Regions from separate parts of the Cobetia sp. Dlab-2-AX genome, predicted to be linked through region 2. Evidence: predicted binding sites of a transcription regulator. Region 2 holds the regulator's gene; each other region holds the start of a gene.
The links. The regulator sigma-54, encoded in region 2, starts transcription at its own class of promoters, with help from an activator protein. The targets are predictions, from matches to a motif close to TGGCACNNNNNTTGCTNT.
Positions count from the first base shown of each region.

Region 1: a site for sigma-54 is predicted at 973-990, ahead of glnL (nitrogen regulation protein NR(II)). Genes of this name have one in related genera too.
Region 3: a site for sigma-54 is predicted at 2,400-2,417, ahead of glnT (type III glutamate--ammonia ligase). Genes of this name have one in related genera too.

Region 1 covers NZ_JAMXRV010000005.1:299,757-303,360, reverse strand. The annotation lists gene glnL (nitrogen regulation protein NR(II)) at 1-953, opposite strand, end outside; gene NH396_RS10960 (DUF4124 domain-containing protein) at 1,217-1,903, opposite strand; gene glnA (glutamate--ammonia ligase) at 2,335-3,604, opposite strand, start outside.
Region 2 covers NZ_JAMXRV010000003.1:109,992-113,595, reverse strand. The annotation lists gene lptB (LPS export ABC transporter ATP-binding protein) at 1-128, shown strand, start outside; gene NH396_RS06145 (RNA polymerase factor sigma-54) at 362-1,810, shown strand; gene raiA (ribosome-associated translation inhibitor RaiA) at 2,471-2,779, shown strand; gene NH396_RS06135 (PTS sugar transporter subunit IIA) at 2,789-3,259, shown strand; gene rapZ (RNase adapter RapZ) at 3,397-3,604, shown strand, end outside.
Region 3 covers NZ_JAMXRV010000002.1:96,665-100,268, forward strand. The annotation lists gene NH396_RS03520 (glutamine amidotransferase family protein) at 1-795, opposite strand, end outside; gene glnT (type III glutamate--ammonia ligase) at 912-2,246, opposite strand; gene NH396_RS03530 (aminomethyltransferase family protein) at 2,923-3,604, shown strand, end outside.

The DNA.
Region 1 (3,604 bases), on a different contig from region 2:
GCGCGCCCCGAGACCATCGGGTAGAACAGCGTCTCGCGCAGGCTCTCCGGGATGCCGGGGCCGTTGTCGATGATCGCCAGCTCGCACACCAGTCGGTGGCGCTCATGGCCCAGCGTGAACTGACGACGAGCGCGGGTCCGCAGCGTGATCTCCCAGGGCGCCTCTTCGCCCTCGTGCGTATCCGGACGGGGCTGCTCGTTGAGCGCCTGGGTGGCGTTGCGTGCGATGTTGAGTACCGCCTGGATCAGCTGGCCTTCGTCGCCGATCACCTCCGGCAAGCTCGGGTCATAGTCGGCCGTCAGCTTGATGTGATGCCCTTCCGCCGCCAGCAGGGAGCGCACCCGCTCGGTCACCGAGTGGATGTTGACCGGTGACTGCAGCGGTGGCCGGTTCGGCCCCAGCATGCGGTCGACCAGATCCCGCAGGCGGTCCACCTCCTCGATGATGATGCGCGTGAATTCCACCATCTGCGGTTCGGGCAGGTCACGCTCGAGGAGCTGGGCAGCGCCACGAATGCCGCCGAGCGGGTTCTTGACCTCATGCGCCAGCCCGCGTGTCAGCACCTTGACCGCCTCCTGGCGGGCGATCAGCGCTTCTTCGCGCGAGATCTGCATCAGGCGGTCACGCGGTTCTATCTCGACCAGCAGTTCATTGGCGCTGATGGGCGTCGCGGTGAAATCCACCGTCAGCGCTTCATTGGCTGCGTTGATGATCTCGGCCTCACGCTGGGTGTAGGGATGCTGTTCCTCCAGCGCCTTGCGCAGCACATTGACCAGGGTGTCATCCAACCCCGGCATGTTGTCGGGCGTACTGCCCTTCACGCGCACCAGACTCACCGCCAGCAACGTCTCCGCGGCGGGATTCATCCAGACCATCTGCAGTTGTGAGTCCAGCACCACCACGGCAGTGTTGAGGTGTTCGAGCAGTCGTTGATGCATGGGTTTGTTCGCCATCTGCAGTACGTCTCCCTGTTCTGCAATAACCGCGCCAGTCTGGTGCAGGCACCGAAAACACGGCGTCCGATGCTGTGCAACCATTTCTGGCCCCTCATATTGGCACCAAAATGGTGCAGGCGAGAAATCGCGCTCGAGCTCGTGTTGCTTCACTCCGCCATCAGGCAACCCGATATCGACTGGCCCAGACACGAAAAAGCCGCCCGAGGGCGGCCTGTCAGCGAAGGTGAAACGCGCGATGAAAGAAGGCCGCCCAGACGCTGCTAGCCTCCGCCAGCATTGGCAGGATTGTTCGGGTTACGAGGCAGATTGACGCTGGCGCGTTGCACATAGACCACCTTCGGCTCGCTGGTCTGGCGTACGCGACCGGTGGAATCCAGCAACTCCGCCTGGATGACATGCTTGCCACGCTCCAACGCCGGCACCATGAAGACGGTACTGTGCATGGCGGATTGAGACGGCGCGCCATCCACGGTCACGCGCACCTTGTCTTCCGGACGCAGCTTGGGCTCGATCCCCAGGCGTACCGCCAGATTGCCCGCCTGTCCGGTCTGCAGCGTTTCCTCGTTGGACGGGCTCTGGATGGTGAAGGTGGTATAGCCACGGAAAGCCACATCCACCGCAGGCGCCCGGGTGCTCTCGCTGGATGAGGAAGAACTCACGCGCGACGGCGTGCTGCGCCGCGGCGGCAGGGATTCCGTCGATGGCACCACGCTGAGCGGCGTCAGCTGCACCTTGCTGCCGCCCGCAGGCTGATCACTGAAGACCACGTTGCCATTGGCATCGACGTGGCGATAGACCTGAGCCGCCTGAAGATCGAACGACAGGCTCGTCAGCATCAGCGTCGCTGCCAGCAGCAGGCACTGCAGTGGCTCGGGGCGCGCTGCTGGCAGTGCACGCGAGTCAGTCGCGGGGTTCGCGACGCGCAGGGAGGATACGAAGGGCCACATCCGAAGATTCCTGAAGAGAGTCATGGGAGGCCAGAAGCCGCAGGCAGCTCCAGCGGGATTGGGTCTATCGGCAGGCGATCCTGCTGCCTGTTGACAAGGCTAACAAGTTACAAAGCTTACCGCGTTGATGCCAGCATTTGGGGCCCTCGACAAGACGCCTGTGGGCATTGACTGTCACGCAAGGCTACCACCGCGCCCTGCAGGTCTGTCAGCAGCATTGCCGATATCAGGCAAAAGGATCAGAGCAAAGAGCCAGAACGAAAAACAGGGCCACACCTGTCGGTATGGCCCTGCTGTCGTCATCGTCGTGGGCTTGCCTCCACCTGGAAGGCACTCCGCCAGATGGCGTGGCTAGCGAATGACTGCCTCAACCTCTGCAGCGCCTGGGCGTTGCTGTACTTGGGCGTTGCAGTGCTTAGGCGTTGCAGTGCTTAGACGCTGTAGTACATGTCGAATTCGAGCGGGTGAGTCGCCATGCGCAGGCGCTGGACGTCTTCGCCCTTCAGCTCGAGATAGGCATCGATCATGTTGTCTGTGAAGACGCCGCCCTGGGTCAGGAACTCACGATCGCCGTCAAGCGCGGTCAGGGCCTGTTCGAGGCTCTCGGCCACAGTCGGGATGGACTTGGCTTCTTCGGCCGGCAGGTCGTAGAGGTTCTTGTCCATCGCGTCACCCGGGTGGATCTTGTTCTTGATACCGTCGATACCGGCCATCAGCATCGCGGAGAACGCCAGGTACGGGTTGGCCGTCGGATCCGGGAAACGCGCCTCGACACGCTTGCCTTTCGGGCTGGCAGTGTACGGAATGCGGATGGAAGCGGAACGGTTGCGGGCAGAGTAGGCCAGCATGACCGGCGCTTCGAAGCCCGGCACCAGACGCTTGTAGGAGTTGGTGGACGCATTGGTGAAGGCGTTCAGGGCACGAGCGTGCTTGATGATGCCGCCAATGTAGTAGAGAGCCATTTCGGACAGACCCGCGTACTCGTCACCGGCGAACTGGTTGTCGCCATCCTTCCAGAAGGACTGGTGAACGTGCATGCCTGAACCGTTGTCCCCGACCAGCGGCTTGGGCATGAAGGTCGCGGACTTGCCGTAGGCGTGAGCCACGTTGTGGATCACGTACTTGAGTTCCTGAACCTCATCGGCCTTCTTGACCAGGGTATTGAACTTGACGCCAATCTCGTTCTGGCCGGCGTTCGCCACTTCGTGGTGGTGAACTTCGACTTCCTGACCGATGGCTTCCAGGGTGTTGCACATGGCAGCACGGATATCGTGGAAGCTGTCGATCGGCGGGACCGGGAAGTAGCCGCCCTTCAGACGCGGACGGTGACCCAGGTTGCCGCCTTCCGGCGTGGAATCGGTCGCCCAGGCACCTTCTTCGGAAGAGATCTTGAACATGGAACCGTTCATCTCGTTCTTCCAGTGCACTTCGTCGAAGATGAAGAATTCCGGCTCCGGACCGAAGAAGGCGGTGTCGCCCAGACCGGTAGACTTCAGGTATTCCTCGGCGCGCTTGGCGACGGAGCGCGGATCGCGCTCATAGCCCTGCATGGTGGCCGGCTCGATGACGTCGCAGCGCAGCACCAGGGTAGTGTCTTCGGTGAACGGGTCGAGGAAGGCAGTGCCGTCGTCCGGCATCAGGATCATGTCGGATTCGTTGATGCCCTTCCAACCTTCGATGGAGGAACCATCGAACATCTGG
Region 2 (3,604 bases):
CACTCGATATTTGTGACACCGCCTATATCGTCGGCGATGGCCAGATCATCGCCCACGGTGACGCGGACTCCATCCTGGCCAACCAGCAGGTGCGCGACGTCTACCTGGGCCACGAGTTCACGCTCTAGGGTCAGCGGCTGCGCTGAGCCCACCGGAGGCGAAAGCTTCAAAAGCCGCTGCGTGATTTTATCGCGTAGCGGCTTTTTCATGTCTGACATCAGACGCATGCATGACGTCCATACCACCTTGGTGGAAACATGGCATGCAAGTTGCTTGAATATTCACAGCAACCACTTGTCAGTGCCCCGAGTCACGGTATAGCGTAGTAAGCACGTTCCTTTGCCGTGAATTGACTGACTCCATGAAACCCACCCTGCAACTCCGCCTCGGCACCTCGCTGACCATGACGCCGCAGCTTCAGCAAGCGATCCAGCTGCTGCAGCTGTCGACGCTCGATCTGCGTCAGGAGATTCAGCAAGCCCTCGAGTCCAACCCGATGTTGGAGCTCGACGAGGACTACGAGTCGCTGGATGTCATCGAGACACAGGATACGAGCGAGATCTCCACTGCCGACTCCTCAAGCGAGATTCCCGAGGAATACCCCCTCGACAGTGACTGGTCGGACCTCTACCAGGACCACGCCGGTAGCCTGACCAGCTCCGGCAGTGGCAGCGGGAGCGAAGAAGGGCCGGACTTCGATCGCAATACCAGTGTCGAGAGCCTGCAGGACCACCTGCGCTGGCAGCTGGCGATGACCGACCTCGATGGCCGTGAACGCCAGATGGCGGAGAGCCTGATCGATGCCGTCGACGGTGCCGGTTACCTGAGCCTGTCACTCGATGAGCTGGTCGATGGTCTGCGCGGCCAGGGCCTGCCCGGTCTCAAGGCCTCCGAGCTCGAGCAGGTACTGCTGCGTCTGCAGCAGTTCGACCCGACCGGCGTCTTCGCCCGCGACCTGCGCGAGTGCCTGCTGCTGCAACTGGCGCTGCTGCCGGATGATCTGCCGCTGCTGGCGCAGGCGCGTCGCCTGGTACGTCAATTCCTCGAGGCACTGGGCAACGATGACCGCAAGCTGCTCAAGCGCCGACTGAGCCTTGACGATGACGAGCTGGACCACGTCATCCGCCTGGTGCGCGCGCTCGATCCGCGTCCGGCATCCGCCTGGGGCGAGCCCGCCAGCGATTACGTGATCCCTGATCTGCTGGTGCGTTATACCCGCCACGGCTGGCAGGTCGAGCTCAACCCGGAAGCGCTGCCCAAGCTGCGCATCCAGCCGGAATACGCCGCACTGATAAAGCGTGCCGACAAGTCCGCCGACAACACCTTCCTCAAGGACAACCTGCAGGAAGCGCGCTGGCTGATGAAGAGCCTGTCATCACGCAATGACACCCTGCTCAAGGTCGGCCGCGAGATCATGGCGCGCCAGATCGACTTCCTCGAGCAAGGCGAGGAAGGCATGAAGCCACTGATTCTGGCCAACATCGCCGAAGTGGTCGAGATGCACGAATCGACCATCTCGCGGGTCACGACCCAGAAATACATCCACACCCCGCGCGGCGTCTTCGAGCTCAAGTTCTTCTTCTCGAGCCAGGTCGGTGGCAGCGGCAGTGGCGACGCCCACTCAAGCACCGCCATTCGTGCCCGCATCCGCAAGCTGATTGCGGAAGAACCGGCTCGCAAGCCTCTCTCCGACTCACGCCTGGTCGATCTGCTCGCCAGCGATGGCATCGAGGTCGCACGCCGTACCGTGGCCAAGTATCGCGAAGCGATGGGCATCCCATCCTCCAGCGAGCGCAAGCGTCTGGCCTGAGGCATCACCTGCAGCTGCCATGCCCTGCTTTCACCTCCACAATGGCAGCCGCCGCCAACCTCAGACGCTGGTTTTCTCTCTCACCAGCCTCTGACATTACTGACACCGGCGCGCCTGTTGCGCGCCCTGTCATGCCGTCAACCACTCGTCAATGACCCATCATGGCCCATGACGGCGCGCAGGATGTTGGCAAAAATCCATCATTCCGGCAGCATCATTTACCGTCAATCGCATGTTTTTAAAGTCACTTTTGGCCGTATTGCACCGGGATGACACTCGGTGATCCTTCCGGCACGCTGCTTGCTCCACGCAACCCAGGCGCCTGAAAGGCGGCGTACATGCAGGGATTGGCGACGAAAACCCGCCTTCTTGCGCGCCTTTCATGCACCACCCTTCAAGCGTGACCTTGAAGTCCATTCCGCTACCCTTCATTGAGTTGAAGACAAGCACTGAGCCACGATGCAGCGCAGCGTTGATCTTTGCGCAAAGCTTGGGCATTGTCGGTACAGACGCTCACGACATCTGACGCCGCTGGCAAGGGCGCGAAAACATCGCCAGACGGCGGCCGTCAAGCCTGTTGCAGAGCGTCCGATCAGGGTTTGCTCGTAGTCAAAAAGGGTTACAATTGAATGGCAACCCGCTGGATAAAGGAGCGTGTCCATGCAAGTGAATATTACCGGGCATCATGTGGAACTTACCGATCCTCTCCGCGATTACGTCAACGAGAAGCTCGCCCGCCTCGAACGGCATTACGACAACATCACCAATGTTCAGGTGACACTGTCGATCGAGAAGGAGCGCCAGCAGGCTGCCTGCACCTTGCACGCAGCAGGCGCTGACCTCCACGCCCTGGCAGAAGACCCCAACATGTACGCTGCCATCGACGCGCTCGCCGACAAGCTGGATCGCCAGCTGGTCAAACACAAGGAAAAGTCCCAGGCTCGTGCTCAGGGCACCGGGACCCGTTGACCTTCAGCCATGACACTTGATCAGATCCTCCCCCCCGAGCGCACCCTTTACGGTGTCCCCGGGGGGAGCAAGAAGCGGGTGCTTGAATTCTTCAGCACCTTCATCGCACAGAACATTCCCAGCCTGGATAGCCAGGAAGTCTTCTCGCGCCTGATCGGGCGCGAGAGACTGGGATCGACCGGCATCGGCCACGGTGTGGCCGTGCCCCATGCACGTAGCCCGCATTGCAAGACGCCAATCGCTGCGTTTCTGAAGCTCGGTGAACCCATCGACTTCGATGCCATCGACGGAGAACCCATCGATCTGCTGTTCGTGCTGCTGGTGCCTGAGGAAGCGGATGAAACCCATCTGACGCTGCTCGGGCAGGTCGCGGAATTGCTCAATTCCCCGACCAATCGCTCGGCCCTGCGCCAGGCAGACAGCCAGCGTGCACTCTTTGAGGCATTGACCCAAGCCATCGCCGAATTACCGGCGCGCTGAATCACAGGCCCGGACATCGTCCGGGCTTTCGTCTTGCTGGCCTCCCATCGGCCGACGTACAGCGCACTGATAGCGGGCAGCCTTCTGCCCCACCCCTGCATTCTTTCGACGTTGACCTCGCCCTTGGAGAGCACTTCATGAAGATCGTGATCATCAGCGGCCGCTCCGGCTCCGGGAAATCCATCGCTCTCCAGGCGCTGGAAGACATTGGCTACTATGCCATCGACAATCTGCCCGGCATGCTGCTGGCGCCACTGGTCGACCAGCTCGAACAGGACAGTCCGGCACGCCGACGTATCGCGGTCTCCATCGATGCCCGCAACCTGCCGGAAGCCTTGACCCGCT
Region 3 (3,604 bases), on a different contig from region 2:
GGCGACGTAGTCATCGGTCTCGGCGATCACGGCTGGCTTGCAGGCAATCGGGTCACGCACCACGGCGAAGCCATCACGCGTGCCGATGGTGAAGGTGAAGAAGCCATCAAGGTCCTTCAGGGCGCCGGTGATCGCGGCTTCCAGGCTGTCGCCCTGCTCCAGACGCCAGGTCAGGTAGCCGGCGGCAACTTCGGAATCGTTGTCGGTCTCGAAGCTGATGCCTTCACGCTTGAGCTTGGTGCGCAGCCAGTTGTGGTTGGACAGCGAGCCGTTGTGGACCAGGCACAGGTCGCGCCCGGTGGAGAACGGGTGACTGCCCTGCAGGGTCACAGCGCTTTCGGTCGCCATGCGGGTATGGCCGATGATGTGGCTGCCCTGCATGCCCTTGAGGCCATAGAGGCTGGCGATATGGGCCGGCAGGCCCACCGCCTTGAGGATCTCGATGCTCTGCCCCACGCTCAGCACGCGAATCTGCGGGGCGCTGTCGGCAAGCCAGCTGCGCACGGCGCTCTCTTCCCCGGCGATCTTGAACACGGCGACACTGGCATTGCTGAACCAGTCCGCCACCGTGCCGACCTGCTCGCCCAAGCCTCTGGCGATCGCTTCCCAATCCTCATCGGCACCATCGCTTTGCAGCGTCAGCTTGATGCCAGCGTCGAATTCGTCGCCATAGATGGCGAAGCCGGCGCTGTCCGGGCCGCGATCGGTCATCGCGATCAACATCGGCTCGAACAGCTCCCCCAGGCGCGATTCCAGCGCCGGGTTCTTGAGATATAGTCCTACGATTCCACACATGGTGATGTCCTCTCACGGGCAGGAGGCGTCTCCTGCTTGTTATCTTGAGCGTGGTAGTGAGGTGGTGACCCTCGTCAGGCATGACCCGCGATATCCACGAGCGCCACCGGATGAGGTCAGAAGAATTCGGCGTAGCGCTGGACTTCCCAGGCACTGACCTGCGCGTTGTAATCCAGCCATTCCTCGCGCTTGAGACGCATGAACTCGGCGCAGATTCCCTCGCCCAGGCTCTCGCGCAGAATGCTGTCCGCCTCGAGCGCATCGATGGCCAGCGCCAGATTCTGCGGCAGTTTCTCGATGCCCTTTTCGGCGCATTCACTCGGGGTCAGCGAGTAGAGATTGATGTTGTGTGCAGTGCCCGGATCCAGCTTGCGTGCCACGCCATCCAGTCCCGCCGCGATGATGGCGGCGTGGACGAGATAGGGGTTGCAGCCGGCGTCCGGTAGGCGGAACTCAAGGCGGCCGTAGGGTACACGCACCATGGCCGAACGGTTGTTGTCGCCATAGGCGACGAAGACCGGCGCCCAGGTCGCGCCGCTGGTGCTGCCACCACCGACCAGACGCTTGTAGGAATTGACGGTCGGCGCGGCAAAGGCACACAGTGCTGGGGCATGTGCCAGGAGACCACCGAGGAAATGGTACGCCAGCGGCGACAGGCCCATGCCCTGGGCGTCGGAATCATCGCCGAACAGGTTGCGGCCGGTGTCATCGCAGATGGACAGGTGGAAGTGCATGCCGTTGCCCGGGCGGTCTGCCAGCGGCTTGGGCATGAAGGAGCACACCATACCCAGATCATTGGCGATCTCGCCGGCGGCCATGCGCACGAAGGTGAAGCGGTCTGCCGAGGTCAGCGCATCGCTGTAGGTGTAGTTGATCTCGAACTGGCCGTTGGCGTCCTCGTGATCGATCTGATAGACGTCGAAGTCCACCGCTTGCAGCGATTCGACCAGACGTTCGAGGAATTCCCGCGAACGCGACAGACCCTTGTAGTCATAGCAGGGCTTGGCGAGGGTATCGCTCTCGTCCACCGGCAATAGCTCACCCGCTTCCCCCCGACGGAATAGTGAGAATTCTGGCTCCAATCCGCTATTGAGCGTCCAGCCCTTCTCCTTCAAACGCTCTAGCTGCTTGAGCAGCACCACGCGGCTATCATTGGCGAACGGCTCACCATTGACGTAGCCATCGCAAGCCATGCGTGCATAACCCGGCTGCCACGGCACCAGCGACAACGAGCTCAGATCTCCCCGCGCCAAGAAGTCCGGCCCCTCCGGGGACATACCGAGACCACTGACGGCGAAGCCGGCAAAGCCGGCGCCCTTCTCGACCACATCCATCAGGCAATTGGCCGGCACGGACTTGGTCTTGGCAGCGCCATGAATATCCACGAACTGCGCCAGCAGATAGCGAATGTCGTGATCCTTGATGAACTGTTGCGCGTTTTCGGGTGACATCTGGGTTTCCTCTGAGAGCGGACCGGGTTCCATCTCCCTCGACACTGTCTGCCACCCCGGGGAACCTGACCCCTTGTGGTGACTCGCCACGTCAAGATAGCGGATGAAACGATTTTTGTGATTCCTGCTGGTCAACTTTATTTCCCTCAAAGAAAAGCATGCGGCATGCCATTTCGCCAGTTGCCGCCCGGAACTTTTCATCAACCTCCTGTTTTGCATGGAAATTTATTTTCCAAGTCCATTTCACCCCACAGGAAACGCCAGGTGATCCTGAGTGAATTCCCGCCCGTTTCTCGAAATAGGCATCATTTCGGTGCCCAAAGCTCTCTCTTCGCACCAGCATGACGCAAAACGCTAATATTCACGCCCGAATTCGTGCTGCCAATTGGCGCCTGACTCGCTCAAGGGCTGCCGTGGCCATGGCCTTTGACGGAATTGGCAAGCCCCTTGCTTAACCATGAGGAATGTTTCTTTCCTTCCAAGAATCGACCCTCGTACGATCAAGCAAGGCAAGCAGCAGGCACAAGCCCTTGTGAAGCGCCTGAAGAGGCGCCTGACAAGGCGAAAGAACAACAACACCTCCTGCGGCGGATGCGCGTCTTGCGCGCCATCATCAGCAGGACTACGGCACCCCCCACTTACGCTAGGCAGCACGACTCACAGGAGAAAGGGACGCATGGCGAATTCATGGCGCATCTCGGCACTGGCCGAACAACACCGCAAGCTGGGCGCGGAGCTGGAAGACTGGAATGGCATGGGCACCGCCTGGAATTACGCCGTCTCGGAGACGGCCGATGACCACGAGACCATCCGCACCCGCGCCGGATTGATGGATGTCTCGGGACTCAAGAAGATCCACTGCAATGGCCCGCATGCCCAGGCCGTGCTGGATTACGTCACCACGCGCGACATGTCCAAGCTGTATCCGGGCAAATCGGTGTACGCCAGCGTCTTGAATGAGGCAGGCAAGTTCGTCGACGACTGCATCGTCTATTGTCTGGCGCCGAACTCTTACCTCGTAGTGCACGGCACAGGTACCGCGAATGAAATGCTGGCCAAGAGTGCCCTGGGGCGCGCCGTCAGCCTGACCTTCGATGACGACATGCATGACATGTCACTGCAGGGGCCGGTCGCGGTGGATTTCCTGGAGCGTCACGTACCAGGTGTTCGTGAGCTGCGTTACTTCCACCATCTGCAGACCCAGCTATTTGGCTACCACGTGATGATCTCGCGCACCGGCTACACCGGCGAGCGTGGCTACGAGATCTTTTGCAAGGCGAAGGACGCCCCCTCTCTGTGGGAGAAAATTCTCGAGGACGGCGCCGACATGGGCATCAAGCCGTGCAGTTTCGGTACCC